4 regions of the Thioalkalivibrio sp. ALE30 genome follow, and region 4 is predicted to be linked to each of the others. Evidence: predicted binding sites of a transcription regulator. Region 4 holds the regulator's gene; each other region holds the start of a gene.
What was found. Region 4 encodes FliA, which starts transcription of late flagellar genes. Its sites were predicted from a motif close to GCTAAAGTTNNNNNNNNNNCNGCCGATA; they were not measured.
Positions count from the first base shown of each region.

Region 1: the regulator FliA is predicted to act here: its motif matches at 3,732-3,759, upstream of D107_RS0103565 (methyl-accepting chemotaxis protein).
Region 2: the regulator FliA is predicted to act here: its motif matches at 2,824-2,851, upstream of D107_RS0106470 (methyl-accepting chemotaxis protein).
Region 3: the regulator FliA is predicted to act here: its motif matches at 4,923-4,950, upstream of flgM (flagellar biosynthesis anti-sigma factor FlgM).

Region 1 covers NZ_KB898169.1:105,419-112,532, forward strand. Annotated here, with positions in the region: gene D107_RS0103545 (ethylbenzene dehydrogenase-related protein) at 1-14, shown strand, start outside; gene D107_RS0103550 (DUF3817 domain-containing protein) at 302-604, opposite strand; gene D107_RS0103555 (hypothetical protein) at 692-973, opposite strand; gene D107_RS0103560 (DsrE family protein) at 1,140-1,574, opposite strand; gene D107_RS0103565 (methyl-accepting chemotaxis protein) at 1,893-3,527, opposite strand; gene D107_RS0103570 (hypothetical protein) at 3,841-4,467, opposite strand; gene D107_RS0103575 (rhodanese-like domain-containing protein) at 4,743-5,165, shown strand; gene D107_RS0103580 (cupin domain-containing protein) at 5,300-5,779, opposite strand; gene D107_RS0103585 (OsmC family protein) at 6,387-6,968, opposite strand; gene D107_RS0103590 (GlxA family transcriptional regulator) at 7,103-7,114, shown strand, end outside.
Region 2 covers NZ_KB898170.1:329,360-336,473, reverse strand. Annotated here, with positions in the region: gene D107_RS14170 (hypothetical protein) at 139-342, opposite strand; gene D107_RS0106475 (ATP-binding cassette domain-containing protein) at 869-2,788, shown strand; gene D107_RS0106470 (methyl-accepting chemotaxis protein) at 2,947-4,962, shown strand; gene D107_RS0106465 (GNAT family N-acetyltransferase) at 4,976-6,904, opposite strand.
Region 3 covers NZ_KB898168.1:652,582-659,695, reverse strand. Annotated here, with positions in the region: gene pheT (phenylalanine--tRNA ligase subunit beta) at 1-2,177, shown strand, start outside; gene D107_RS0103015 (integration host factor subunit alpha) at 2,182-2,481, shown strand; gene D107_RS0103010 (MerR family transcriptional regulator) at 2,465-2,821, shown strand; tRNA gene D107_RS0103000 (tRNA-Pro) at 3,122-3,198, shown strand; gene D107_RS0102995 (flagellar brake protein) at 3,271-3,987, opposite strand; gene D107_RS0102990 (flagella synthesis protein FlgN) at 4,071-4,556, opposite strand; gene flgM (flagellar biosynthesis anti-sigma factor FlgM) at 4,572-4,886, opposite strand; gene flgA (flagellar basal body P-ring formation chaperone FlgA) at 4,993-5,682, opposite strand; gene D107_RS0102975 (chemotaxis protein CheV) at 5,978-6,916, shown strand.
Region 4 covers NZ_KB898168.1:468,816-475,929, reverse strand. Annotated here, with positions in the region: gene fliR (flagellar biosynthetic protein FliR) at 1-39, shown strand, start outside; gene flhB (flagellar biosynthesis protein FlhB) at 41-1,192, shown strand; gene flhA (flagellar biosynthesis protein FlhA) at 1,192-3,294, shown strand; partial or broken gene flhF (flagellar biosynthesis protein FlhF) at 3,343-4,450, shown strand; gene D107_RS0102130 (MinD/ParA family protein) at 4,619-5,443, shown strand; gene D107_RS0102125 (RNA polymerase sigma factor FliA) at 5,440-6,207, shown strand; gene cheY (chemotaxis response regulator CheY) at 6,249-6,629, shown strand; gene D107_RS0102115 (protein phosphatase CheZ) at 6,725-7,114, shown strand, end outside.

The DNA.
Region 1 (7,114 bases), on a different contig from region 4:
GCGACGCAGACTGAGCCGGCGCGGGTCGGCACCACGCGCGCTCAGACCCGGACTCGTCTGGTGTCGACACTCTCGGCCGTGGAAGGGGTGCGCCCGACGCCCTTGCGCCACCAGACGTGCAGGGCAAGGCACAAAGCCTGACGTCGGGTCTCCTGCGCTCCGTCGTCCCGGACGCCGCGCAGCGGTGATCCGGGGTCTCCGCCGGTGGGGCGGGCGCGGTCGGTGGCAAGGCCGGCGTGGGCGCTCCCGGCTCTGCGCTTCGCTGAGGCCGGGATGACGCCGTGTGGGGCTGTGCCGCGCGTCAGGCCGTCTCGGCGTTGCCGGTGGGGGTGGTTTCGCGGCGGATCAGGTAGTCCACGTAGAGGAAGCCGAAGGGCACCACGCCGAGGAACAGCACCAGCAGCCATTTCCAAACCGGCCAGCCGCTCAGGTGGCTGGCCATCACCGACGCCGCGCCGTAGACGATGAACAGGATGCCGTGGACCCAGCCGACATAGGTGACGGCCAGGGGCATGTCCGCGTAGGTGCGCAGCGGCATCGCGATAAACAGCAGGGTAATGAGCGACAAACCCTCGAGGACGCTGATCAGGCGGAAGAATTTCATGGGCGGGACCGGTGGATCGGGAAACGCGGCGGAGGGTAGCACGAAGCGCGACGGGCGCCACGAAATGGACCTGGCAGTGTGGTCGGGTTAATTCTTGCGCTGGTTGCGCGCGGATTGTGCGTAGTCCCTGGCCCGGGCGCGGATCTCCTCGAAGAACAGCGCCTCCCAGCGGGTGTTGCGCTCGTCCCGTGACAGAGGTCCTGTGTCCTGTTGCTCGCGAGCCAGGCGCGTGTCGGCCTCGGCCTCGGCGTCATCCAGGATCTGCTTGAAGCTATCCCGTGCCGCGGCTGCCTTCGGGTCGATTCCCTGGCGCTGCAGGACGTTGGCCAGCAGCGCCCCGCCTTTTTTCCACTTCGACCAGAGTCTCACAGCGACGCTCCTCCCAGTAGTCGTCGGCGTGCATCCGGGGTATACCCGAGGACCGAAGAGGTCCGGACAATCGACATCTTACCGGGCCAAGCGGCCTGTTGGGATTCTGGTCTACCAACAAAAAAGGCCCTCCGAAGAGGGCCTCGTCATCACTACCAGCGAGTGATCAGTTCGAGAAGAAACGCACGTTCGGATCAGCCATGTAGGCACCGACTTCTTCCGGATCGGCCGGCGTAATGCCGTCAAGCAGGTCGGCCTCGGTGTAGTCCGTGTTCGGCAGGAAGATGGCGCAGGTCTCGACGGTCGCGCCGTTGTTGAGCAGGTTCATCATCAGTTGCTGCGCATTCCGGTCTGCCGGCTGCATGGTGGCGCCGTCGAAGTCTTCGGTCGCCATCTTCGCGGCAGGACCGCACAGCAGCACACGGATTTCCTGACCCTGACGCATGCTTTGGTTGGCCAGAACCATGGACATGAACTGGGTGTGATCATCGGCCGAGGTGACACTGACGAACAGCTTGGAGGGCTCGTCCGCCTGTGCGGTCGCGCCTGCACCGGCAAGGGCGATAAGGGCGGAAGCGGCTAGTGTCTTGATGGCTCGCATGGAGTCTCCTGATCGTTTCGAAAGTGGAAGAGTAGAAAATAAGCAGATTCTAAAACATATTGCAACAAGAATGCGTCTAGAATGCGATTACAGTGAGAGCGGTCATGAAAACGTCATCGAATGACGACGTGACCCGGGCGGCTGGAGAATGCGATCCTCGAGGAACGTGGGAGTTCCCCGTGCGCCGAACACAAATTCTGTTGTCGGCGAAGGCCTGGTCTCGTCGCGGGACCAGATAGTCCGGACGATATCTGAACGCCTGCAGGGGCAGGCCCGCGGGCCCTGGAGCGGGCCTCGCGGGTGACCAGAATGCGAGGGTTACGCGATGCGGTAGGCGGAGGCCAGGTCGCGCACGCGCGAGGCGATGTCCGCGACTTCCTGGCTGGCGGTCGCGGTCTGGCGCGAGCCATTGGCGGTGTCGCCGGTGATGTCGTTGATCGCGTAGATGTTGCGGTTGATCTCCTCGGCCACGGCGTTCTGTTCTTCCGCGGCGCTGGCGATCTGCGTGGTCATGTCACTGATCCGGCCGACGGCCTGGACGATGGATTCCAGCGCCTGGCCGGCGCGTTCGGCGTCGTTGCTGGTGGCCTCGGCCATTTCGCGCCCGCGGCCCATCGCGGTGACGGCGTCGCGGGTGCCGGCCTGCAGCGCCTCGATCATCGACTGGATATCGGCGGTGGAGTCCTGGGTGCGCGAGGCGAGGGTGCGGACCTCGTCCGCCACCACGGCAAAGCCACGGCCCTGCTCGCCGGCGCGGGCGGCCTCGATCGCCGCGTTCAGGGCCAGCAGGTTGGTCTGCTCGGCGATCCCGCGGATCACGTCCAGCACGGTGCCGATCTGCTGGCCCTTCTCGTCCAGTTTGCGCACGGTCTCCTCGATGGTGGCGACCTCGCCCGACAGACGCCCGATGTCGCTGACGACGGTGCGCACGACTTCGCCGCCCGCGCGGGATTCCTGGTCGGCTTCCTGGCTGGAGGAGGCGGCATCGGAGGCGTTGCGCGCGACCTCCTGAACCGTCGCCGCCATCTCGTTCATCGCGGTCGAGACCTGCTCGGTCTGCGAACGCTGCTGGTCAATGTTGCCGTCGGTCTGCGCGCTGACCGCGGACAACTGCTCGGCGGCCGAGGCCATCTGGTCGGTCAGGGTGCGCAGCTCGCGGATGGAGTCCTGGAACTGGTCGAGCATGCTGTTCAGGGCGGTCGCGGTTGCGCCGATCTCGTCGTCCGCACCGACATTCACACGGCGTGACAGGTCATGGTTGCCGGCGATCCCCTCCAGCGTCTCGCGCATGTGCGCGATCGGGAGCGCCACCGACCGATAGGTCCACACCCCGGTAATCACGACCCCGATCAGGACCAGCAGCATCAGGGCGCCGCTGCGCACCAGCACCTGGGTGTAGAACTCCGATACGCGTTCGGCCTCCGCGCCGGCGACCTCGATCTGCAGATCGACCAGCTCGGTGATCTGGTCGCTGATCGGGTCGATGCTGTCGTACAGCGGGCCGTTGAAGGCATCGAGCTCGCCCTGCACGTTGCCGGACATCCCGCCCAGCGCCGCCTCCAGGCGATCCAGGTCGGCGTTGGCCGCGCGGAACAGGGAGCGGGCGCCATCGGCGAGTTCCTGTTCCCGGGGCGTCAGCGTCGTGGCCAGGTAGACCTCCCAGATCGTGGCGATCTCCGTGCGCGCTTCGCGCACGTCGGCCAGGGCCTCTTCCGCGGTCATGCGCCCGGCATCGGCCTTGTTCACGGCATCGATGACCAGCACCGCGTAGTTGTCCGCGATGGTCTTCAACTGCTGCAGGGGCACGACCCGGTCGTGGTAGATGTTCTGCACGCCTTCTTCGATATTGGCCGTGCCGCGGGCGGCCAGGGCCGCCAGCAGCAGGAGCGCGGCCACGGGTACCACGATGGTGATGACCAGCTTGGATCGAACGGAAAGCGAGCGGAGGTTCATGGGCGGGTCCTTGTATGGCCTGGAAGGGGTAAGCCCGAGGTACCGGGCCGGGGGAATGCCGATCCATGCAGGCGTCCGTGCCCCGGGTATTCCGGGGGCGGGCGTCGTGCGCGGACGGCTGCGGTGTTACCGGCAGGTGCCGCGCCTTGTTCGCGCGCATGGCAGCGGACGCCACCGGCGGCGGCATTACCCTGATGACAGATGAAACGGCCCCGCGCGCCAAACCTTGAGCCACATCAACCGCGCCGAGGGTCGCCCAAGGTGGTGGGTCGCCGGTCGGGCCGGTACCCGCGGTCCTGGCCCGGCCGCCATCTCATTCCGGGTCGCGCCCGCTGGTCGATGCCAGTGTCTCGCGGATCCGCCGTAGGTCGCGTACGTACTCCAGCATGGCCATCATGGCGTCGGCGAACAGGTAGGCCCCGAACAGGATCATCCCGGCCGCAAACAGCCCGGCCAGCGGCCACAGGAGGGCTGCAAGCACGGCCAGTGCCCAGCCGATTGCTTCCACCTGTTCCGCTTCAAGCCCGAACGCGGCAACGGCTGCGCCCGCGAAGGGCTCTGCGGCCGTCAGGGAGATCACCGACAGGGCCAGCGCGAACAGGGCCACGCCGGTTGCCAGCAACTCGCCCGCCAGCCGCATGCAGACGACAACGCAGGTGATGGCGGGATAGTCCCGGGTATCCAGTGCTCCCAGTGCCCGGGCGCGTCGCCACAACAACGCGACCCAAGCGACTACGGCTATCCCGAACAGGATCTGCAGCAGGATCAGGGAGACGTGCGGCCATGGGAGCTCCGGTGTCTCCTGCGCCAGCATCCAGAAGGCCAGCGAGGCCAGCAGTCCGCCGAGGCCCGTCAGGGCGGCGATGCCGCGAAGCGCCCAGCCGGCCAGGCGTTGCAGGGGAAGCGTGCCTTCGGTTCCACCGGTAGTCTCGTCGGTCAAGGGGGCCTCCATGGGGGACGATTGCCCTTGCGATAGTGCCCGAAAATCGCTTCGAGCAGGCGAGAGACCGGTGATTCGGCCGGCGCGTACAACCACGGGGCCCAATGCATGCGGCATGGACTGGTGTGTGGAGGCGCTGCAGGGCCAGCGCGCGTGCGCGTCGGGCTTCGGGCCTTTTGCAATCATGCGGTGTTTCGCGAAATCTATCGGAACTAGGGGCGCCTGCTGAAGCGAACCCCGTGCGCCCTCACAACCCCGACGCAAAAGGAGCCTGCATGGTGAACGAGACGGACGATCCAAAGCTGGAGATCAGCGTCAACGCGGCCCGCGAACTGGTGGATATTGGTCTGGCGGTGCTGCTGGATATCCGTCAGCCCTTCGAGCTGGAACTGGAGGGCGAGGTGGAAGGGGCGGTCCCGGTGCCCCTGTTCCGCCTGAAGCAGCTACTGGGTCGGGGCCTGTCGGAGGAAGAGCAGGAGCTGCTGGACGCGGACGAGCCGGACGATCGCGATTTCCAGCACTTCATCTCCCTGATTAACCGGCATCACGTCACCCAGGACCAGATCCTGCTGTGCCTGTGCAACAGCGGCCGGCGCAGCCTGCGCGCCGCCGAGCTGCTGCGGGACCTGGGGTATACCCGCTGCCTTTCCGTTCGCGAAGGCTTTCGCGAGTGGCCCCGCGACGCCGCTACCGAATAAGGCGCGTATTCGCCTGCCTACCTCGTTGACGGCAATGCGCCGAGACCCGGCGCATTGCGCAAAGGCTTGTCGTTCTGCCCGCCCGTTGGAACGAGCCCGGGGCGTCAAGCCCGAATGGCAGGGATCGGCTGCCCTCAGTGACCGTGCGTCTCGTGCGCGTCCACCGGCTCTTCGAACGCGATGAACAGGATGCAGTCCTCGTCCGAGATGCAGTGGGTGGTGTGTGCCAGGCGCGGCGGGCCATAGGCGTAGGTCCCGGGTCGAAGCACCACCGGTTCCTGGTCGTCGTAGTCCACCTGCATCTCGCCCTGGACCAGCACCATGCGCTCGGCGCTGGTGTGCCAGTGGTGGGGCGCGGTGCTGTTGCCGGGCAGCAGGAAGAACACATCGGCGTTGGGCTCGGCCGGGTCGCCCTGGAGGACAGCCAGGCGGCAGTCGTCGGGCATGAAGGCCGGGCAGGGGTTCCATTCGAGATCGGGGGCGTCCGGCGCCCAGATAAAGGCCTGGCCGTCGTCGGCCGCCAGGCTCGCCAAGGGGGCGGCCAGGGCGAGCGCGGCGGCCCATGCAGCCAGGCGGCGAAGCGTTCCCGTGGGCCGGATCGAGTGGTCGTACATGAGGCACCTCCTGGGGTCCATGGCTTGGCCGGCCGCGGGCCGGGCGTAGCCTTTTCTCCGTCATGGGCCCCGCCACAGGGATGCGTGCGCGCGGCCTTTATCCAGGATTCTGGCTTGGCCCGGTCGGGGTGGCTTCCACAATCTTGCGGCGGGGGAGCGGATGTTGCGGTTACCACGTCGCACCTTCGCTACTGCGGCAGTGGTTCCGTACGCGCGCACCGAGGGGGCCGTACCGAAGGGGTCAGACCATGCCTTTTGCCCGTCCCGTGTTGCGGGCACAAGAGCCAAGGTCTGCCCCCCCGGTTGCCCGTGGGAGCCTGCTTGCAGGCGAAGCTCCTGCCCGTGCTGGATGTAGCAGGGGCCAGAGCCTCAATGGGTTGGCATGAAGCGAAAGGCAAGGTCGGACCCGTTGATTCTGCGGATCGCGCCAGCCTCGAATAACGGTGGGGAGCGAAGATGGGTCTCACGTTCGCGCCTTCGCTATAGCGCTGGACCGTCCCTGGTCCAGCCTTGGCCTTCGCAGCAGACGGCGGCGCGTACTGCTGGCGCCGCCGTCACCCTGTAAACCGGGTCGCTTGCAAGGGGCGCGTTCACCCAGGCGCTGACGTCAGGCCGCCGACCGCCCGGCATGAGAGACCCGTTCGATCCTGACGGGGACCGGTCGGCAGACCGTGTTGCAGACCGGCGAGTGGTCCTGCGCAAACCCGAGCAGGTCGTCCAGTTCTTGCTCGCTGCAGTCCGCGTCGATCTGCATCTGGATGGCGATGTCCTGGTAGCCCGCAGGGACCTCGTCATTAAGCGCCAGAAGACCTTCCAGATTGATCGTTCCTTTCAGCTCGGTCGAAAGCGAATGGATACGAATACCCCGGGCGGTGGCGTGCAGCACGGTCGTCGTGGTCACGCATCCCGCCAGTGCATGGAGCAGGTATTCAACCGGGTTGGCGCCCTCGTTTTTGCCGAGTAGTACCGGCGGTTCCCCGTTGGTGAATTCCCACCCGGTATCCCGCGAGGCGTCTTCGGCACCCGCACCATAGAAGTCCTTGATGGTCGATCGATTCTCGCCTCCGCTGATCCAGGTGTTGCGGGCGCGGAACTCGAACTGCGCGAGTTCGCGGTTGTCCTGCAGGGCCTGCACGGTCGTGGTCATCTGATCCACGTTCAGGCCGTTCATCGTGTTCTGCGTGTTCATGGCTGTTCTCCGTTTGAGAAGGGACCATTGCGCGCCATCGGATGGTGACGCAGCTTTAGGCTATAACCGGGGAATCGACCGCATAAGCGGCAGACGAGCCAGAAGCGTGGCGTTCGTGCCACCGGAGGACGCAGATGAGCCGCTCG
Region 2 (7,114 bases), on a different contig from region 4:
CTGACTCGCCAGCGCACCCCGAGGCACTTTCTTGCTTGCCCAAGAAAGTGCCCAAAGAAGGGCACCCGGATTCCGCCCGGGAACCTTGCTCCAGGGCCCTCGGGCCGGCGGCGCTGAACTCGCTACGCTGCGCTTCGCTCAGACATCCAGCGCCTTCTCCCGGCCCGAGAACCCTTCCGCAAGGGGCTCCATACGGGAGGCGAAGGTCAAAACCGAACGCATCCCCATGTTTGCGCCTAACCATAGGCAACGCCGCTCGAAAGCCCCTGGCGCCCGCCCTGCGGGCGCGGCACGCAACGGCCGAGGGCCGAGCGTGCCCAAGATGTCCGAAAAGTTAGCCATCCTCCACTGGCACGACCGTCGGGACGGCTGTTGTCTTGACCTTGAATCCCCCGTTGTCGTCGCGCCGAGTGGAGAGGGTTTTCGCGGGACGATTCAAAATAGAAACGGGGCGCTGGATGTCTGAGCGAAGCCGAAGGCGTAGCGAGTTCAGCGCCGCCCGCGAAAAGCCTCGGAGCGAGGGAAACCCCGGCCCGCGCAGCGGGCCGGGGTCGCGGCAGTCGGGCGTGTTTCTTGGTTACTTCTTTGCACGAGCAAAGAAGCCCGTTTTTGATCAACAACGGGCGGGGCGCGCTGGCGAGTCAGCGCCGGGCAGTATGCGGACCGGAGCCACCGTAAACACCAGAGGACGAACCAGGCCTAGCCAAAAATCGGCAGGCGACCGGCCGGAGCCACCGTAAACACCGAACGACGAACCAGGGCCAGCCACATCATGGCACGCGGCCGGACGCAACCACCCGCACGCCCCAGCACGCCAAGGTGATAGGCTTGGCGCCCGCTACAACACTCGCTCGCGACCGGAACTCGAATGGCACTGCTCACCCTGCGCAACATCCACCTGGCCTACGGCATGGCCGCCCTGCTCGACGGCATCAACCTGAGCCTGGAACCCGGCGAGCGCGTCGCCGTCGCCGGGCGCAACGGAGAGGGCAAGTCCACCCTGCTCAAAGTGCTCAACGGCGAGGCACAGGCGGATTCGGGCGAGATCACCCGCCAGGATGGCCTCACCACCGCCTACCTGACCCAGGAGTTGCCCCCGGGCATTGAAAGGACGGTGTTCGATGTCGTGGCCGAGGGCCTGGGCGAGGCCGGGCGCCTGCTGGAGCGCTTCCACCACCTGAGCCAGGCCGCGGCCGGCGGCGACATGGAGGCACTGGAGAAGATGGGGCCGGTGCAGTCGCAGCTCGACGCTATCGATGGCTGGAGCCTGCAGAACCGGGTGGAGACCACCATCTCCCGCCTGAGCCTGGACCCCGAGGCGCAGTTCGCCGCCCTATCCGGCGGACTCAAGCGCCGGGTCTGGCTGGCACGCGAACTGGTGCAGCGCCCGCAGCTGCTGCTGCTCGACGAACCGACCAACCATCTCGACGTGGCCGCGATCCGCTGGCTGGAAGAGTTCCTGCTCGAGAGCGGCCTGACCGTGGTCTTCATCAGCCATGACCGCCAGTTCATGGAGAGTGTAGCCACCCGCATCCTGGAGCTGGACCGCGGGCAGCTGTATGAACATCCGCCGTCGATCGAGGAATTCCGCCGCCGTCAGGCCGAACGCCTGGAGACCGAGGCCACCCAGCGCGCGGAGTTCGACCGCAAGCTGGCGCAGGAGGAGGCCTGGGTGCGCCAGGGCATCAAGGCACGGCGTACCCGCAACGAGGGGCGCGTGCGGGCACTGCAGGCCCTGCGCAAGAAGCGCGCCGAGCGTCGCGAACGCAGCGGCCAGGTCAAGATGAAGCTGAGCCCGGAACAGCGTTCGGGCCGGCTGGTGATCGAGGCGGAACACGCCGATTTCGGCTACGACAAACCCATCGTCAGGGACGTGAACCTGCTGCTGCAACGCGGCGATGCCCTGGGCATCGTCGGACCCAACGGCGCGGGCAAGACGACCCTGCTGCGCGGCCTGCTCGGACAGATGGAGCCGCTGGCCGGTCACGTGAAGCTGGGCACCCAGCTGGAGATCGCCTATTTCGACCAGGCGCGCGCGCATCTCGACGAGGACACCACGGTGCAGGACGCGGTCGGCGAGGGGCGAGACCGGGTGATGGTCAATGGCGAGAGCCGGCACATTTTGTCCTACCTGGAAGACTTCCTGTTCCCGCCATCACGTTCCCGCCAGCCGGTGTCGGCGCTGTCCGGGGGCGAGCGCAATCGCCTGCTGCTGGCCAAGCTGTTCCTGCGCCCGGCAAATCTGCTGGTGCTCGACGAACCCACCAACGACCTCGATGTGGAGACCCTGGAGCTGCTGGAACAGCTCCTGATCGAGTACACCGGGACGGTGATCGTGGTCAGCCACGACCGCTCGTTTCTGGACAATGTCGCGACCTCGACCCTGGTCCTGCCGGGCGACGGATCGGTGGAAGAGTTCGTGGGTGGCTGGTCCGACCTGCCCGAACGTGTCACGCGGCGGCTGCTGGAGGGCGAAACCGCGGCCGCCGCCCGCCCCGGCGCCCCGGAGCCGCGGGCCGAGCCCGCTCCCGAACCATCGCCGCAGACATCGGAAAACGCTCCGGCGACCCCGCGCAAGCTGTCCTACAAGGATGCGCGCGAACTGGAGGCCCTCCCGGCCCGGATCGAGGCCCTGGAGACCGAGCAACAGGAACTGACCACGGCGATGACCGATCCCGAGGCCCTGCGCGACGGCGAACGCATGCGCGACCTGCAGGCGCGGCTCGAGACCGTGGAGGCCGAGCTGGCCCACTGCTTCGAGCGCTGGGAGCAGCTGGAATCCGGTTGAGCGTCGGCGCGTCTACACTCGGGTTTCCGGCCACCCCTCAACTCTGCCGGGGGTCTGCCGTAACAGGGGTTGAATAGCCACCTTTCGGGTCCGCGCTCTCCGAGACCGCGGCCGGTTCGCGAAGCGCCCGGGACAGGGCGCGCTGAAGGAGTCATCGCATGCTGGACAAACTCTCCATCCGGGGGCTGCTGATTGCCGGGTTCGGCCTGGTCGTCGCCATCCTGATCATCAACTCCCTGCTGGCACTGCGCGCGATGAGCACGGGCAGTCAGGGGGTCGAGCAACTCACGCAGGCCGACTACCCGGCCGTCGCCCGGGTCAACGATGTCGAACAGCTGCTGCAGGAGAGCGCGGCGTTTCTCGGCTTCTACCTGATGAGCGAGGAGCAGTCGCATCGCGATGCATGGCAAAACGCGATGCGCGAGCTCGATGCGGCCACGCGGGCCCTGAACGAGAATCCGGTCATCGCGGCCGACGAGGAACTCGCCGCCAGCGCGACCGAGGTACGCCGCCTGGTGGATCAGTTCGCCAGCTTCGAGGATCGTCTGATCGAGGTGGCGGAGAACGCGGCCGAGAACATGCCGGCCCTGGGAATCGCCAACGCCCGGGCCAACCCGGCCAGCCGCGAGATGACCCAGCAGACCAACATGATGATCGACGCCGAGATGGCCCTGCCGCGCTTCCAGCGTTCCTGGGACCGTCTCGACACCCTGCATGAGCTGCGCATGTCGGTGGTCCAGGTCACCTCCAACCTGCGCGGGTTCATCGCCTTCCGCGATGACGCCTTCCGCGAGAACGTGCGCCTGTTCTCGACCCGCACCAACGACATCACCGCGCAGCTGATGGACCAGTTCGACGATCTCGACTTCGAACAGCAGATCGCGCTGGAAGACTTCCAGATGGCCCTGGATACCCAGAACACCGCGCTGGACGACCTGATCGAGATCCACGGCAGCGAACAGGCCCTGCAGGATGCCTACCTGATTCGGACCGAGATCGGCCCGCTGCTGGTCGAGGCCCGCGATCATCTGCAAGGACTCAGCGAGCGCATCACTGCCCGCGCCGAACGCAGCGCCGCCGCCCTGACCGCCGACATGCGCGCCACCCAGACGACCCAGGGCATCCTGGCCCTGATCGGCGTGATCCTCGGGCTGGCCGGCGCGGTGTTCATCATCCTGGTCGTGCGGCGCGCGCTGGCCCACTCCACCGCGGCGCTCGAGGAGATCGCCGATGGCGATGGCGATCTGAGCCGCCGTCTGGACGAGAACGGCCTGATCGAAACCGCCCAGCTCGGCCGTGCGTTCAACCGCTTCACCGACAAGATCGCCCAGGCCATCGGCCACGCACGCGGCAGCACCGAGACACTCAACCGCGCCACCGAGAACCTGAACCAGGAGGCCTACGAGGCCCGCGAGGCGGTCTCGCGCCAGCGCGACGAGACCGAGCGTGTCGCCACCGCGATCAACGAGCTGCAAAGCAGCGCCGAGGAGATCGCGCGCAACACCGACGCGACCTCCCAGGCCGGCCAGGAAGCCGGGGATGCGGTGAACAATGGCTCCGAGGTGATGGAGAAGAACATCGAGTCCATGGCCTCGCTGCTCGGCACCGTCGAGCAGGCCGCCGGGACCGTCTCCAAGCTGGGCGAGGACTCCAAGCAGATCGGGACCATCCTCGAGGTGATCCGCGGGGTCGCCGAGCAGACCAACCTGCTGGCCCTGAACGCGGCCATCGAGGCCGCCCGCGCCGGCGAACATGGCCGCGGCTTCGCGGTGGTCGCCGACGAGGTCCGCAAGCTCGCGACCCGCACACAGGAATCCACCGACGAGATCGAGTCCATGATCTCGCGCCTGCAAACCGCCACCACCAGTGCCGTCAAGGCCATGGAACAGGGTCAGGAAGAGGCCGAGTCGACCATGGAGCATACCGCCGAGGTCAACGGCGCCCTGCAGCAGATCCGGCAGTCGGTCACCACCATCGTGGAGATGACCGAGCAGATCGCGGTCGCTTCGCGCCAGCAGAGCACGGTGGTCGAGGATATCAACCGCAATATCGTGCAGATCTCCGACGAGGCGGATCAGTCGGCCAACACCGCCGACCGGGTCAGCGCCGCCTCCGACGAGCTCAAGCAGGTGGAAAAGGAGATCCAGCAGGCCCTGGCGCAGTTCCGGCTCTGACCCGGTCTACGGGCTACGGGCTACGTACCTCCAGCCAGGTCCGGGCGGCGCGGCGCAGCCTGCGGGTGACGCCGCGCCGCCCGGACACCCCGAGCTCACGCGCCCGCTGATCCCAGTCAACGGGCGCGGCCAGGGTCGCCGCCAGCAGGCGGCCTTCCGGATCGGCCGGCGGGGCTGCTTCCAGCTGCCGCAACAGGGCCGGCAACGCCCATTCCAGCGGCCGCGCGCGGTACGCAAAGGCTCGAACCTCCGCGAGATCGGTGGCCGGGTCGGACTCCGCCAACGGCCGGGCCGTTTCCTCCAGGACCGCACTCACCATGGCCGCGGCGGATGCCGGCAGGAAGCGTGGGTGCCAGACTGGCCAGTCGCGCCAAAAGACGCGCTGGATTGGCTGCAGACCGGAGGCCGTGCGGGGCCGGAGGGCGCGCAGGACCACGCCACTGACCTGACCACTGGCCGCGTCCGGCTGGGTGCCCACGCGCACCAGAACGTAGCCCTCCCGCTGCCAGAGCCGCAGCAACGCGGGCTGCAGTCCGAAACTCGCCCCCAGCAGCGCCACCCGTTCGGCAACGGCCCGATCCGCGACCGCCCGCAGCAGGCGGCCGCCCAGGCCCCGCCCCTGCCAGCGCGGGTGCACCGCGATGCGCTGGATGCGCCAGGTACGCTCCGCCGCCAGCTCGAAGCCCCCCAGAGCAGCCAGTGTGCAGGGCAGAAACTGCCCCTGCGGACGGCGCTCACCCGCCCACACCGCCTCGGCCAGGGCCCGATCCAGGCCGGGTTCCTCCTGGATCAGTGCGACGCCGAACAGCGCCCCGTCCGTCACGCCCTCCATGCACAGCACGCGCACGCCGGGGTCCTCCAGCCAGCGCAGAAGATCGGACGGACGGGTCCGGTAGTGCGCATCCGCCAGCAGGCCCGTCACGGCCTCCAGGGTCTGCGGCAAACCCGCCAGGGCCGCCCCGGTCGTCCAGCGCAGGCGAACGGCCTGGGCGGACGGGCTCGTGCTTTCCGCCTCCAGCAGGAACAGCCGATCGAGCCAGTCCTCCAGCGGATCTCCCGGCACCCAGCGCACCGGGGTCGCCATGGCTTGCAACCGCACCCGGAAGCCCGCCGCCTCCAGGGCCGGCAGCGCACGCAGCCGGAAGCCCTGGCCACTCCCCTCGAAGCCGCCGGTCGTGGTGGACAACACCAGGCGCCGGGCACGGCGGGCGAGGCGCAGCAGGCGCTCCACCGGCAGGTTCGCTGCCTCGTCGATGATCAGGGTATCCACGGGCTCGGGCGCTTCCAGCAGGACATCCGGTGCCCGATAGAGACGCTCCGGCGTGTCGACCCACCGACGGGCGCGCGCCAGCAGGGCACCCACGGCCCGTGGACTCGGTGCCGTCAGCGTGATCGCGGGCCCGCCGTGTCGGAGTGTCCCGCCGAGGAACTCGCCCAGGAGGGTCGACTTGCCGCGACCGCGCGGGGCGATCAGCGCGAGGCATTCGTCGGCACCAAGATGCGCGAGACGATCCAGCGCCGCAGCCTGATCCGGCGTCCACGCAAAGGCAGGCGCCGGACGGTCCGGCACCTCGGGCAACCCCTCCGCCGATGCGGGCGTCCGCACCCACGCCTCGGCCAGCGCCGTCCGCCAGCGCCGGGTGAATGCGCCGGCACCGGTGACCCCGTCGAGGACCACCAGGGTGCCCCCGCCGCGCAGCAGCCCGGCCACGGTGACCAGCGCGTCCACGGCGAGCGGATCCCCGGCCTCGAACACCAGGGCCTGCACTTCGTGGCCCAGCCAGTGCCCGACCTGTGCCGGCGCCACGTGCGGCAGGCCGTCGGGCACATGCCGCCCCACCCAGAGCACCGGCCCCCGGGCTGCGGCGGTCCGCAGCCAGGCCGCGGAGGCCTGCCGGGCCGCCGGGTCGGCCGGTAGTCGGTAGAGCGAACGGGCCTCCATCTCAGCATCTCACCGGGGTCGAAGGTTGCATGGAAAAAGCGGGCTTGCGCGGGCGCACACGGCATCTGGTCACACTGGCGCGACGAAAGTCCAGCGCGCTGCCGACGTTTCCATGTGAATCCGTCCTCAAGTTTTCCCACCCGCAGCCGTACAAGTTTTTACAAGGAGCTGGGAAATATCTGTACAGCTCCTGTACAGTGTGAACGAATT
Region 3 (7,114 bases), 180 kb from region 4:
TGCGCGTGTGCCGCGTCGCGGCTGGCGCGGCGGAGCCGCTGACCATCGTGTGCGGGGCGCCCAATGTGCACGAGGGCATGCGTGCGCCTGTGGCCGTGGTGGGGGCGGTTTTGCCCGGCGATTTCCGGATCAAGCGCTCGAAGCTGCGCGGGGTGGCCTCCGAGGGAATGCTCTGCTCGGCCCGCGAGCTGGGCCTGTCCGAGGATGCGGCGGGACTGATGGCGCTGCCATCGGACCTGGAGGCCGGCCTGGACCTGCGCGAGGCCCTCGGGCTGGACGACACCATCCTCGAGGTGGACCTGACCCCGAATCGGGCGGATTGCCTGGGGATGCGGGGTATTGCCCGCGAATGTTCGGCCTTGCTCGATCGCCCGCTGCACGCCCCGGACATGCCGGGCGTGCAGGTGGCCAGTGAAGCCCGTGTGGCCATTGAGGTCCGCGATGCGGAGGCCTGCCCGCTGTATGCGGCGCGGGTGCTGGAGGGGCTGGACGCGAAGGCTGCCACACCGGTCTGGATGACGGAACGCCTGCGGCGTGCCGGGGTGCGTCCGCTAAGCGCCATCGTGGATGTGACCAACTACGTCATGCTGGAGCTGGGCCAGCCCCTGCATGCCTTTGATGCCGGGCGCGCCGGTGAACGGATCATCGTGCGCCGCGGGGAAGGGGGTGAATCCCTGACCCTGCTGGGTGGGGAGCAGACGGTGAAGCTGTCGCCCAGGGACGTGGTGATTGCTGAAGAGGATGGGCCGCTGGCGCTCGCCGGCGTGATGGGCGGGGCCGCCAGTGCGGTCGACGACGCCACCACGCGGGTAATCCTCGAGTGCGCTCATTTTACCCCGCGTGCCCTGGCCGGCCGCGCCCGGGCCCACGGGTTGCACACCGATGCCTCGCACCGCTTCGAGCGCGGGGTCGATCCCACCCTGGTCCCCCGGGCCATGGAGCGCGCCACAGAGCTTCTTCTTGCGATCTGCGGAGGGCAGTGCGGCCCGATCGAGCAGACCGGCGAGACGCCGGCTCCGCACCGGGAGAGCGCGATCACCCTGCGCCCGGAGCGGGTCCAGCGGCTGCTGGGGATCACACTCGATGGCGCCGAGATCGAACGCATCCTGCGGGCGCTGGACTGCGAGGTCGAGACGGTCGGTAATGGCTGGTCGGTGCGGGCGCCGCGCGCGCGGTTCGATCTGGAACGCGAAGAGGACCTGATCGAGGAGCTGGCGCGGGTGCACGGCTACGATGCCCTGCCGCAGACCCTGCCGACGCCCGTGGCGCCGGTGACCCCGGACAATGCCCTGCGGTCACTGCGCGACGGGCTCGCGCGCCGCGGGTTTCACGAGATCATCAGCTTCAGCTTTGTTGCGGCGGACACGGCCCGGGCGTTCTATCCGGACGTCGAACCCCTGGCCCTGGCCAATCCCATCTCGTCCGACCTGGCGGTGATGCGCCCCGGGCTGTGGCCGGGACTGGTAACCACCGCGGCGTACAACCAGGCTCGCCAGCAACCGGATCTGCGGCTGTTCGAGCATGGTCTGCGGTTTGTCCCGGATGCCTCGGGCTTGCGCCAGGAGGCACGCCTGGCCGGTCTGCTCGGCGGCCGGGCGGCACCGGAGCACTGGGAAGGGGCCCCGAGGAAGATCGATTTCTTTGACGCGAAGGGGGTGGTGGAGACCCTCTGCGAGCGGCTCTCCGGGGAGCTGGGCTTCCGTATGGAACGGCACCCGGCGCTGCATGATGGTCAGTCGGCGCGCGTCCTGGTGGATGGCCAGGCGATTGGCTGGGTCGGGCGGTTGCACCCCTCCCTGTGCGAGCGATTCGACGTGGAGCCCGTCTACTTGTTCGACCTGGACGCGGTCGCCGTGGCCCGCGCGCCGGTGGCCCAGTTCAGCCCGCTGTCGCCCTATCCGTCGATCCGGCGCGATCTGGCGGTGGTGGTCGGCGAATCGGTCGCCGCCGGCGACGTGCTGGCGGCCATCCGGGAGCTGGACCTGGAGCTGGTGCAGGATGTCCGCCTGTTTGATCTGTACCAGGGCAAGGGCTTGAATCCGGACGAGAAGAGCCTTGCTTTGGGCTTGATTTTACGGGCTTTTGATCGCACCCTAGGCGAACAGGATGTGGCTGGCGTCACCGACGCGGTGATGCAGCATCTCCAGGCCCGGTTCAACGCAACCCTGAGACAATAAGGCGATGGCAGCTGTTACCAAGGCGGATCTTGCCGCCGTGCTAAACGAGGAACTGGGTCTCAACAAGCGCGAGGCCAAGGAATTCGTCGAGATGTTCTTCGAGGAGATGCGCCAGTCGCTGGAAGCAGGCGAAGGTGTAAAACTCTCGGGCTTCGGCAACTTCATCCTGCGCGACAAGAACCAGCGTCCGGGACGCAATCCGAAGACGGGCGAGGAGATCCCGGTATCCGCGCGACGCGTGGTTACCTTCCGCCCGGGGCAAAAACTGCGCGAGCGGGTAGAGAGCTATGCTGGAGGCGAGTAACCACCAGGAACTGCCCGCGATCCCGGGCAAGCGCTACTTCACGATCGGCGAGGTGGCGGAGCTGTGCCAGGTCAAGCCGCACGTGCTGCGCTACTGGGAGCAGGAATTCCCGATGCTGGCGCCGGTGAAGCGCCGCGGGAACCGCCGCTACTATCAGCGCCAGGACGTGATCCTGATCCGCCAGATCCGGGCTCTGCTGTACGAGGAGGGCTACACGATCAACGGGGCCCGCCAGAAGCTCTCCGGTGACGAGGCGAAGGGCGATCGCCAGCAGGCCCAGCAGATCATCCAGGACACCATCTCCGAGCTCGAGTCCGTACTGCGCACGCTCCGCGCCTGACCTTCCTTGTGCCCGCGTTCAGAAAGTCTTTTTGAACCACAGAGGGCACGGAGTTCACGGAGAAGGTCGTTAAGGAGGCGCTGATCCAAGTCTTGGGCGTTGGGTGTGTCGTCTCGCTGGACGCGTCTAGGAAACCGTGTCGCCGCCTTGTGTTTCCAAGTCATTTCTCCGTGCCCTCTGTGCTCTCCGTGGTGAATAAAATGCCCGTGCGGATCGCGATCACCGTGATAGTCGCTCGGTTCGCTTTGAGGGTGTTGGGTGCTTTCGTGACGGCGGGGAATCGGATATAGTTCGCGGCTTCGGGGCGTGGCGCAGTCTGGTAGCGCATCTGCATGGGGTGCAGAGGGTCGCAGGTTCAAATCCTGCCGTCCCGACCAAACAGGAAGCATGAAAAAGGCCGCTTGTAGCGGCCTTTTTTGTGTCTGACGTCCGAGTTTGTCCGGGCGGGTCTATTCCATCGAGCGGCGACGCGCCTCGCGCTGGTAATGCAGCAAGGCGAGGTTGGTCTGGCGCTCCAGCCACTGGGTCATCCCGACAATCTCGAAGCCGGCGTATTCGTAGCCCTCCCGCGTACTGCGCCGCCGGTTGGCCAGGCGCAGGTCGCCCGAGAGCCGCTCACTGACGTCGGGGAGCAGCAGATTGGTGAACGCGAGGGTGGTGCCGGTCTCCAGCGTGTCGAGCGTGGCCGTGGCCAGCTCGATGCACATGCCCTGGCCCGAGAGATCGACGAGCTCGCCGATGACCGGGTCCTTCCAGCCGGGCGCGCGCAGTTCGATCTGCGGGCGCTGGGCCATGGGGATGTGAACGCGGAAGGTTTCGCGGCGCTGGAGATGCTCCAGTGTTTCGGGGTAGGGGCAGGCGTACAGGGCGCCGCCTTCTTCATGTTCGATCCGGGCCACGGTGGTGGAGAAGCGTACGGCCACGCCGCGCAGCGCGGCGAATACCCGCAGGGGCATACCGGAGGTGACATGCTGGTGCGCGCGCGGCGGATTCAGTTCGTCGAGAAAGAGTTCCTTCGCGGCGGGGTCCAGCCGGACCAGGGCCGAAGTGTACAGCGGGCCGTCGGCGTCGAGCCGGACGCTGACCAGGGTGAGCTTGTGGTCCAGGTCCTTGAGAATGCCGGCGATCCGGTCCGGCTTGTCGACCGTGTAGTCGGTTTCGTCCATGCGTCCGTGACGTTAGCTGGGTGTGAGGACGCAAGGTACTGGTCGAGCATCCGAAATGCCAGCATCGGTGCGAATAAGCTGCATCAGGCTTGTGTGATACGGCGTCCGCCACGGGTGTTGGGGCGGGTGCGCCCGTAGGGGTCGTAGGTCGCCGCCGGGCCGGCCTCTTCGCCGCGCAGGATCTGCATGGAGAGCTCCACGCGCTGGCGATCGCGATCGATCAGGCGTGCGTTGCCCTGGTTGAGGGTGTTGCAGCGCTCGATGGACTGGCGCAGGGCCTGCCAGTGATCGTTGAGGACGGCACCGTCGTCCATGCGCGAGAGCAGGCGGGCCATGCCCTCGGGTGTGAATGACTCGCTCGCGGCCTCGGCGATAGCGCGCTGCTGGCGGGTCTCGGTCTCGAGTTCCTGCAGCAGCCCCTGCTTGGTCGCCACGACCTCCTGCAGGGTCTCCGGGGTGCGCGCCTCGACCGCGCGGGTCTCCTGGATCAGGGCCTCTTCCAGTTGGTGGGCCAGCCGGATCGAGGTTTCCAGGGAGCGCAGCAGGCGATGGCGCGTGTCGGTGTTCATCGGTGAGGTCCGTGATTAGCGCAGCAGGCGCTCGAGGTCGATCATGCGGTCGGCCAGCTGTTCGTTGTCCACCGGGTAGTTGCCGCTGGCGATCGCCTCGCGCAGCTCGGCCACACGCGCCGCGTCGAACGGGGCGTTCTCGCCGGCGCTGGCGGCCGAACTCATCGCCTGGGCGGCGCCGGTCAGGGTAAGCGAATCGTTACCGGTGGTCGCGGCGCTATCCGACCCTTGCGCCCGGTTGGGCGCGCCGCTGGAGTCCTCGCGGCCCTTGACCGTGGAGCTCTGGCCGTCGGGGCGCAGACTGTTCGTATTGAGGCCCTTGATATCCATTGTGCCGTCCTGTCGTTGTAACTGTGCTGCAAGTGTTTACGGCCGCGTGTGCTGAAACTGTAGCCCTGTGGCGGTGGTTTTTGTAACACCGATCACAGAGTCGGCATCAAAGTGTCACCCGGACGTGCCCGGAGGGCTGGATTTCGCCCTCGACCACGCGCCCGGACGAGGTGTTCTTGACCCGGATGCGGTCCCCGAGGCTGCCGTTTTCCAGGGCCTCGCCCTGCATGCGGATGGCGATCGAGCCGTTTTCGGCAAGGATCGTGACCCGCTGGCCGCGGCTGACGATCTCGCGCTGGGTGACGTGCTGTGTGCCGATGATCTGGCCCGGACGAATGCTGCGCCGGGTCTGCTGACCGATGAGGGCCGACTTGTCTTCATGATAACTGCCCGCGTGGCGTGACGTCTCGATGCGCTGGAAGCGCAGATCGCCGCTGGTCAGCGTGTGCTGGCGAGGGAGGTTGCGACTGGCCACCAGCACCTGAGCGTAACGTTCCACCGTGGCCGGGACATACAGCTGCCAGGTGACCGGGCCCGCACACTGAAGGTGGATCGCGGTATTGCCGTCGCGGCGGCCGCCGGGCGGGAAACGGGCGTTGAGTCCGTCATGGCAGTAGGCCAGCCGGAGCCGGTTGTCGAGCTGGCCGATCTCGATATTGATGTTGTCGCTATGTTCGGCGTCCAGCTCCTGCAACAGAAACTGTTCCGCGGCCGCGCGGATCTCCGCAACGGGGTGGATCTCGGCGTGGGCCGGCACGGAGAGCGCGAACCACGCCACGAGAGCCATGAGCCCCATGGGGATGCAGCGTGATGTACAGGTTGTATGTGGATGCATATGCCGGTCCTCGCCGCCCGAGGGAATACCCCGGGTCTGCCGCGTCCGTTCGCGGACCCGAAGCTATGCAGGTTTGATGCCAGTTGTCCGGGCGGTGCCCGACTCAAGGCCCGGCGTTCAATGCCGTTATCCCTGGGAAGCGGCGCCAGAAGGCGCATACAGGCGATTGCAAATGACAGCCCGGGGGTGCGCGGTGCACACTGACCTCCCGGGAGCGGCTCGCGGCAGATGGGCGCGGGACAAGGAGAGCAGCACCATGAGTCAATTCATTGACGATGTGAACCAGCGAACGCAGCTGGTGGGTCAGAACCGGATGGAACTGCTGCTGTTCCACCTGGGTGGATCACAGACCTTCGGAATCAACGTGTTCAAGGTGCGCGAGGTGATCCCGTCGCCGCCGCTGCGCCAGATCCCGGGGTCGATGAGTGTGGTGCGCGGTGTGGCTACGCTGCGGGGCGGCACGGTGCCGATTATCGATCTGGCGCGCGCCATGGGCCTGCGCAGCGCGGCCGGTGCCAGCGACAGCGGCGACCAGAAGGTGGTGGTCACCGAGTTCAACCGTTCGGTGCAGGGCTTCTGGGTGTCGGCCGTGGACCGGATCGTGAATGTGAACTGGCAGGATGTGAAGTCCCCTCCGCGTGGTACGGGGCGCGAGTCCTTCCTGGTCGCGGTCACCGAGATCGACAACAAGCTGGTCGAGATCATCGACGTGGAACGGGTGCTTTCGATCGTCAATCCTCTGCCGACCGAGGTCTCCGAGTCCATCCGAGCGGACGCCACGCCAGCGGGGGGGCGCAAGGTCGTGATCGTTGACGACTCGGTCGTGGCGCGCAAGCAGATCGAGGGGGCGATTCGCGGTCTCGGGTTCGAATACGAGGTTTTCAAGGATGGTCAGGAGGCGCTCGACTTCCTGGAGCAGAAGGCCGGGGAGGGCCCGGTTCGCGACCAGATCGAGCTGGTGATCTCGGACATCGAGATGCCACGCATGGACGGCTATACGCTGACGGCGCGGATCCGGGACAATCCCGCCCTGAAAGATCTGAAGGTGCTGCTGCATTCCTCGTTGAGCGGCGAGTTCAATACCGACATGGTCAAGCGCGCCGGGGCCGATGCGTTTCTCTCGAAATTCAACCCCGACGAACTGGCCAACGCGGTGCTCGACCAGACCGGGCGCGAGGATCAACAGGTCGAATGACCGCCGGGGGGAACGGGGTTGCCGCCCGGCAAGGCCGGGGCGGCGTCACATGGCCGACAAGGGCCCAGTGTCGTGTCCCGCCTGCGACACCGTATACTGAAACCCGCTACCGGGGATTCCCCCTGCGTTTCGTGGCGCGGGCGCCGCTGTCAAGGACTCGTCATCAGGATGCTAATCACCATGGACTGTGCTCGGGGA
Region 4 (7,114 bases):
GAGGCCTTCCACCTGATGCAGACCCGGATGGGGTTCTGACATGGCCGAGAACGAGAACGGGCAGGAAAAAACCGAAGAGCCCACTCCGAAACGCCTGCGCGAGGCGAAGGAGAAGGGTCAGGTCCCGCGGTCACGCGAGCTCAGCACCTTCCTGGTGCTGATGACCGCGGGGGCGTTCATGTTGATGTACGGCCCGAACATGGGCGCGCAACTCGCGGAACAGATGACCAGTCGTTTCGATTTCGATCCCGAAATGGCGTACGACTCCTCGCTGCTGCTGCCCTACCTCGCCCAGGAGATCTTCCGCACCCTGCGCACGCTGTTTCCGCTGTTCGGGGTATTGATCGTCGCGGCCGTGATGGCGCCGATCGTGATCGGGGGCGCGAACTTCTCCTGGAAGGCGGCGGCCCCGAAGGCCTCCAAGCTGAATCCCGGAAAGGGGCTGAAGCGCATCTTCTCCTGGCAGGGGCTGATGGAGTTCGGCAAGACCTTCGCCAAGTTCGTGCTGATCTCCAGCGTCGCGGTCGCGGTGCTTGCCACCTTTTCCGATCGCCTGCTGATGCTGGGCTACGAGCCGATCCATCAGGGTATCGCGCATACCGCCCAGCTGGTGCTGGGGACCTTTATCGCGGTATCGGCCGCGCTGATCGTGGTGGCGGCCATCGATGCGCCGTTCCAGATGTGGAACCACCAGAAGCAGCTGCGCATGACCCGCCAGGAGGTCAAGGACGAATACAAGGAGACCGACGGCAAGCCGGAGGTCAAGCAGAAGGTCCGCCAGCTGCAGCAGGAGATGGCGCAGCGGCGGATGATGGAGGAGGTCCCGAAGGCCGACGTGATCATCACCAACCCGACCCATTACGCCGTGGCCATCGTCTACGAGGCCTCGCGCATGGCGGCGCCCAGGGTAGTGGCCAAGGGCGCCGACGAGGTCGCGGCCTCGATCCGTGCGGTCGCCGACGAACACGCGATCGTCCGCGTCGAGGCGCCGCGCGTCGCCCGCGCGATCTATTTCACCACGGACCTGAACCAGGAGATCCCCAACGGCCTGTTCGTCGCCGTCGCACGCATCCTGGCCTATGTCTACCAGCTCAAGCGGGCCGACGCCGACGCGCAGATGCCGGATGACCTGCCAGTGCCGGAGGATTACCTCGATCCGGACAAGCAGCGCGGCAAGCGGAGGGATCGCTGATGGCCTTCTTCGACCGCCTCGGGAACGTCGGCAAGTGGGGACTCGGCGCGCCGATCCTGCTGATCGCCATGCTGTCGATGATGGTGCTGCCGCTCCCGCCGCTGGCGCTGGACGTGCTGTTCACCTTCAATATCGCGCTTTCGCTGGTAGTGATCATGGTTGCGGTGTATACGCCGCGGCCGCTGGAATTCGCCGTGTTCCCGACCGTGTTGCTGGTCGCGACGCTGCTGCGCCTGGCGCTGAACATCGCGTCTACGCGGGTGATCCTGCTGGAAGGCCATACCGGGACTGACGCGGCGGGCAAGGTGATCCAGGCCTTCGGCGACTTCGTGGTGGGCGGCAACTACACCGTCGGCCTGGTGGTGTTCGCCATCCTGATCATCATCAACTTCGTGGTGGTCACCAAGGGCGCGGGGCGCGTCTCCGAGGTCAGCGCCCGCTTCACCCTGGATTCCATGCCCGGCAAGCAGATGGCGATCGACGCCGACCTGAACGCCGGCATCCTGACCCAGGAAGAGGCGCGCAAGCGCCGCGAGGAGATCGCCAGCGAGGCGGACTTCTATGGCTCCATGGACGGGGCCTCCAAGTTTGTTCGCGGTGACGCGATAGCCGGCATCCTGATCCTGTTCGTGAACATCATCGGCGGCCTGACCATCGGGGCCGTCCAGCACGGCATGACGATCGGCGATGCCGCGACCAATTACGTGCTGCTGACCATCGGCGATGGTCTGGTCGCGCAGATCCCGTCGCTGGTGCTGTCCTCCGCGACCGCGATCATCGTGACCCGCGTGACCAGCAGCCAGGACATGGGGCAGCAGGTCTTCGGCCAGATGTTCTCCAACCCGCGCGTGCTGTACGTGGCCGGGGGTGTGATCGCCGCACTGGGGATCGTGCCGGGCATGCCCAATGCCGTGTTCCTGGGCCTGGCCGCGCTGATCTTCGGCGGGGCATACCTGCTCAAGCGCCAGGCCCGCGAGGCCGAGGTGGAGGTGGAGCGCATCCCGCAGGAGGACGAGGGCGGGGCCCGGTCCGAGGATCGCGACCTGACCTGGGAAGACGTGCCGCCGGTGGATCTGGTGTCGCTGGAGGTGGGCTATCGCCTGATCCCGCTGGTGGATCGCACCCAGGACGGCCAGCTGATGGGCCGGATCAAGGGCGTGCGGCGCAAGCTCTCGCAGGAGCTGGGATTCCTGCTGCAGCCGGTGCATATCCGCGACAACCTCGAACTGAGCCCGAATGCCTACCGCATCAGCCTGCTGGGCGTGACCGTGGCCGAGGCCGAGGTCTTCCCCGAGCGCGAACTGGCGATCAATCCGGGCGAGGTGTTCGGGACGGTGCCGGGCACGCCGACCAAGGACCCGACGTTCAATCTGGATGCGCTGTGGATAGACCCGGCGGACCGCGACCAGGCCCAGGGTGCCGGCTATACCGTGGTCGACTGCGCCACGGTGATCGCGACCCATCTGTCACAGGTGTTCCGCGAGAACGCGCATCGCCTGATCGGCCACGAGGAGGCGCAGCACCTGCTCGACCAGCTGGCGCGCCATTCGCCGAAGCTGGTGGAAAACCTGGTGCCCAAGACGCTGTCCCTGTCCATCGTGCTGAAGGTGCTGCAGAACCTGCTGGCCGAGCAAGTCTCGATCCGCGACCTGCGCACGATCGCCGAAACCCTGGCAGACGAGGGGGTCAAGAGTCAGGATCCCGGCACTTTGACCGCGGCGGTGCGGGTGGCCCTGGCGCGCTCGATCGTGCAGGACCTGGTGGGGCCGGAGGACGAGCTGCCCCTGATCGCGCTGGATCCGTCGTTGGAACAGCTCTTGCATAAGTCCCTGCAGGGGAGCTCGGGCGGCACGGTTGGACTGGAGCCCGGGCTGGCGGAGCGGCTGCAGCGCTCGGTGGCCGATGCGGCCCGCCGCCAGGAGACGGCCGGACAGCCGGCGGTCCTGGTGGTGGCACCGGAGATCCGCTCCTGGATCGCCGGGTGGCTGCGCGGCGCGGTCCGCAGTCTGACCGTGCTGGCCTTCACCGAGATTCCGGACAATCGCCGGATCCGGGTGGTTGCCACCGTCGGCCAGGAAGAGTCGCAGAAGCAGTCCGCCTGAACGACACGATGAAGGGTTCCGCCGCGCGAGCGGCGCAGGAGAAAAAGCATGAACGTCAGACGATATCGGGCCCGGGACATGCGTGATGCGATGCGCCAGGTGCGCGAGCAGCAGGGCGAGGACGCGGTCATCCTGTCCAGTCGCCGGGTCGACGGCTGGCTGGAGGTGGTCGCGGCGCTGGAGGACGGCGCCGCGTCGGAGCCGGTAGCCGCGCAGGACGCGCCCGCGACGAGCCGCGAAGCGAGCACAACCGCCCGACCGGCCCGCGAGCGCGGCGCCGGTCAGGCCGCGGCGTCGTGGCCGGCCGACCCGGAGCTGACCGCCATGCGGCAGGAGCTGCGCGACCTGCGCAGCCTGATGACGCGCCAGTATGCGGAGAGCGAAGAGGCGCGCTGGGCGGCCCGCCACCCGCTGGCGGCGGAATGCAAGGCGCGCCTGATCGACCGCGGGTTCAGCGAGGCCCTGGCGCGCAGCCTGGCCGGAAGCATTCTCGATGACAGCTCGCCGGAACAGGCCTGGGAACGCCTGCGGGCGCGGTTGTCGGGCGCGATTGCCACCCACCGGCCGGACATCCTGGACGAGGGCGGCCTGCTGGCGCTGGTCGGGCCCACCGGCGTTGGCAAGACCACCACGCTGGCCCGCATCGCGCTGCGCCAGATCCGCCGCATGGGCCCGGATTCGGTTACGCTGGTCACCCTGGACAGCCAGCGCATCGGGGCCACGCGCCAGTTGCAGGCCTTCGCCCAGATGGCGGGGATCTCGGTGCGGGTGCTGCAGAACGCGAGAGAGTTGCGCGAACTGGCGCGCCGCGTGGAGGATGGGCACCTGATCCTGGTGGATACGGCGGGACAGGCCCCGCGTGCAGTGGAGGACGAATCCCTGTTCGCGCACCTGCCGCCGGACATCCGGGCCGAGAGCTGGCTGGTGGTGTCGGCGACGACCCAGGGGAGCGCGTTGCGGCGGGTGCTGGAGGCATTTCGCAAGGCGGAGCCCTCGGCGCTGGTGCTGACCAAGCTGGACGAGGCCGAGGAGCTGGGCGAGGTCCTGTCCGTACTGCTCGATCAGCACCTGGGGCTGGGGTTCGTCAGCGATGGCCAGCGTATTGCCGAGGACTTTCACCGGGTCGATACCGGGTATCTGACCCGACTGGCCCTGGAGGATGCCGCCGATGAACCCGGGGCAGCGGCCAATGCCCGCGAGACCTGGGCGGCCGAGCGCCTGGCGGAGATGGAACCGCCGCGACGCGCGCGCGCCCAGGCACGTCCGGCACGGGCGGCGGAGCCCGCCACGCTGGAACTGATTCAACCGGTCGGGAAGGGGCGCTATGCCACGCACTAACAAGCCGTTGAAGGTCATCGCGGTTGCCTCGGGCAAGGGCGGGGTGGGCAAGACCAACGTATCGGTGAACCTGTCGGTGGGCCTGGCCCGGCTCGGGCGCGAGGTCATGCTGTTCGACGCCGATCTGGGCCTGGCCAACGTGGACCTGCTGCTGGGGATGCGTCCCGAGCGCACGCTGCACGACCTGGTGACCGGTGATGTGGACAGCCTGGAGGATGTGCTCGTCCAGGGGCCGGACGGGGTAAAGGTGGTGCCTTCGGCTTCGGGGATCGCGGCGATGGCCAACCTGACGCCGGCCGAGCATGCCGGTCTGATCCATGCCTTCAGCGCCTATCGCAAACCCCTGGATGTGCTGATCGTGGACACCGCGGCCGGCCTGCAGGAATCCGTGACGTCGTTCTGCCGCGCGGTCCAGGAGACCCTGGTGGTGGTCTGCGACGAGCCCGCCTCGATTACCGACGCTTATGCCCTGATCAAGGTCCTGCACCGCGATCATGGCCTGCGTCGCTTCCGCATGGTGACGAACATGGTCGACGGCCGCGAAGGCGCCGAGCGACTGATGCAGAAACTCAATACCGTCTGCGGCAACTACCTGCCGGAGGTGGTGCTCGACCTGGCCGGCTATATTCCGATGGATGATCACCTGCGCAAGGCGGTGCAGAAACGCGCGCCAGTGGTACAGCAGTACCCCGGGAGCCCGGCGGGGAAGGCCTTTGCCGAACTGGCACGGACCGTAGACCGCTGGCCGGTGGGCGGCGGTGACCACGGTGGCGTCGGGTTTTTCGTGGAACGGATGCTGCAGAGCGCATGATGACGACGCGTAATCGACTTTCCGGCTATCAGGCGGCCTCCGCGGCCAGCGGCGGGCACGAGGAGCTGATTGCCGATCACGTCGAGCTGGTCCACCGCATCGCCCATCACCTGATGGCGCGGCTCCCCGCCTCGGTGCAGGTGGATGACCTGATTCAGGCGGGCATGATCGGGCTGCTCGAGGCGGCGCGCCAGTTCGAGGGCGGCCAGGGCGCGACCTTTGCCACCTACGCCGGGATCCGCATCCGTGGCGCGATGATCGACGAGCTGCGCCGCAGTGACTGGACACCGCGTTCGGTGCACCGCAACAGTCGGCGTATTGCCGCGGCGATCCAGACCGTCGAGGCGCGCGAGGGGCGGGCGGCGCGTGGCAGCGAGGTCGCCGCCGAGCTGGACGTGCCGATCGACCAGTACTACGAGATGCTGCAGGATCACGCCGGAGCCCACCTGTTCGCCCTGGACGACCTCGGCGGGGGTGACGACGGGGCCGATCGCGTGATCGAAGGGCAGGAGGTGTCGCCGGCCCGCACCCTCGAGGCCGGTGAGTTCCGTCAGGAACTGGCCGAAGCCCTCGGCGACCTCCCCGAACGCGAGCGGCTGGTGCTGTCGCTCTACTACATCGAAGAGCTCAACCTGCGCGAGATCGGCGCCGTGCTGGGCGTGACCGAGTCGCGCGTCAGCCAGATCCGAAGTCAGGCCACCATTCGACTGCGCGCCCGCCTGGGTTCGTGGCTCGAAGACGGTACGGCTTTGCAGTTATTCTAAAACCCACCCTACGAATCCCGGAGTGACGTGTGGACAAGGGAATGAAGATTCTCATCGTGGACGACTTTTCCACGATGCGGCGCATTATCAAGAACCTGTTGCGTGATCTTGGCTTCAACAATACCCAGGAAGCCGACGACGGCAGCACCGCGCTGCCTATGCTGCAGAACGGGGATTTCGACTTTCTGATCACCGACTGGAACATGCCCAACATGCCGGGGATCGACTTGCTGAAGGCCGTGCGCGCCGACCCGAACCTCAAGTCCATGCCGGTGCTGATGGTGACGGCGGAGGCCAAGCGCGACCAGATCGTCGAGGCGGCCGAGGCGGGCGTGAACGGCTACGTGGTCAAGCCGTTCACCGCCGAGACGCTGAAGGAAAAGATCGACAAGATCTTCGAACGCATTGAAGCACAGGGATAATCATGGGCCTGTGACCGATATGCCCGACGCCCGTGGCACCGACCGCCGCGGGCGTCGTCCGAAACCTTCCGCGCCGTACCCGCAAGAGGCTTCTCATGACTGAACAGGAACACCCACCACGCGACGATCAGCTGGAGCTTGCGCGGCAGTTGGTCAAGACGCTGGAGGCGGGCGACGACACGGGCGCCCGGGCGCTGGTGCAGGATCTGGCGCGCCCCTATGACCGCGAACTCTTCGACGAGCTGGGCAAGCTGACCCGTGATCTTCACGAGGCCCTGCAAAGCTTCCGCGGCGATTCGCGTCTGGTCGAACTGACCCAGGCGGAGATCCCGGACGCAAAGGAACGCCTGAATTACGTGGTCACGATGACCGAACAGGCGGCCCACGACACCATGAATGCCATCGAGTCGAGCCTGCCGATCGCGGAGTCGTTCAGTCAGCAGGCGGCCGACCTGACGGCGAAGTGGACGCGCTTTCGCAACCGC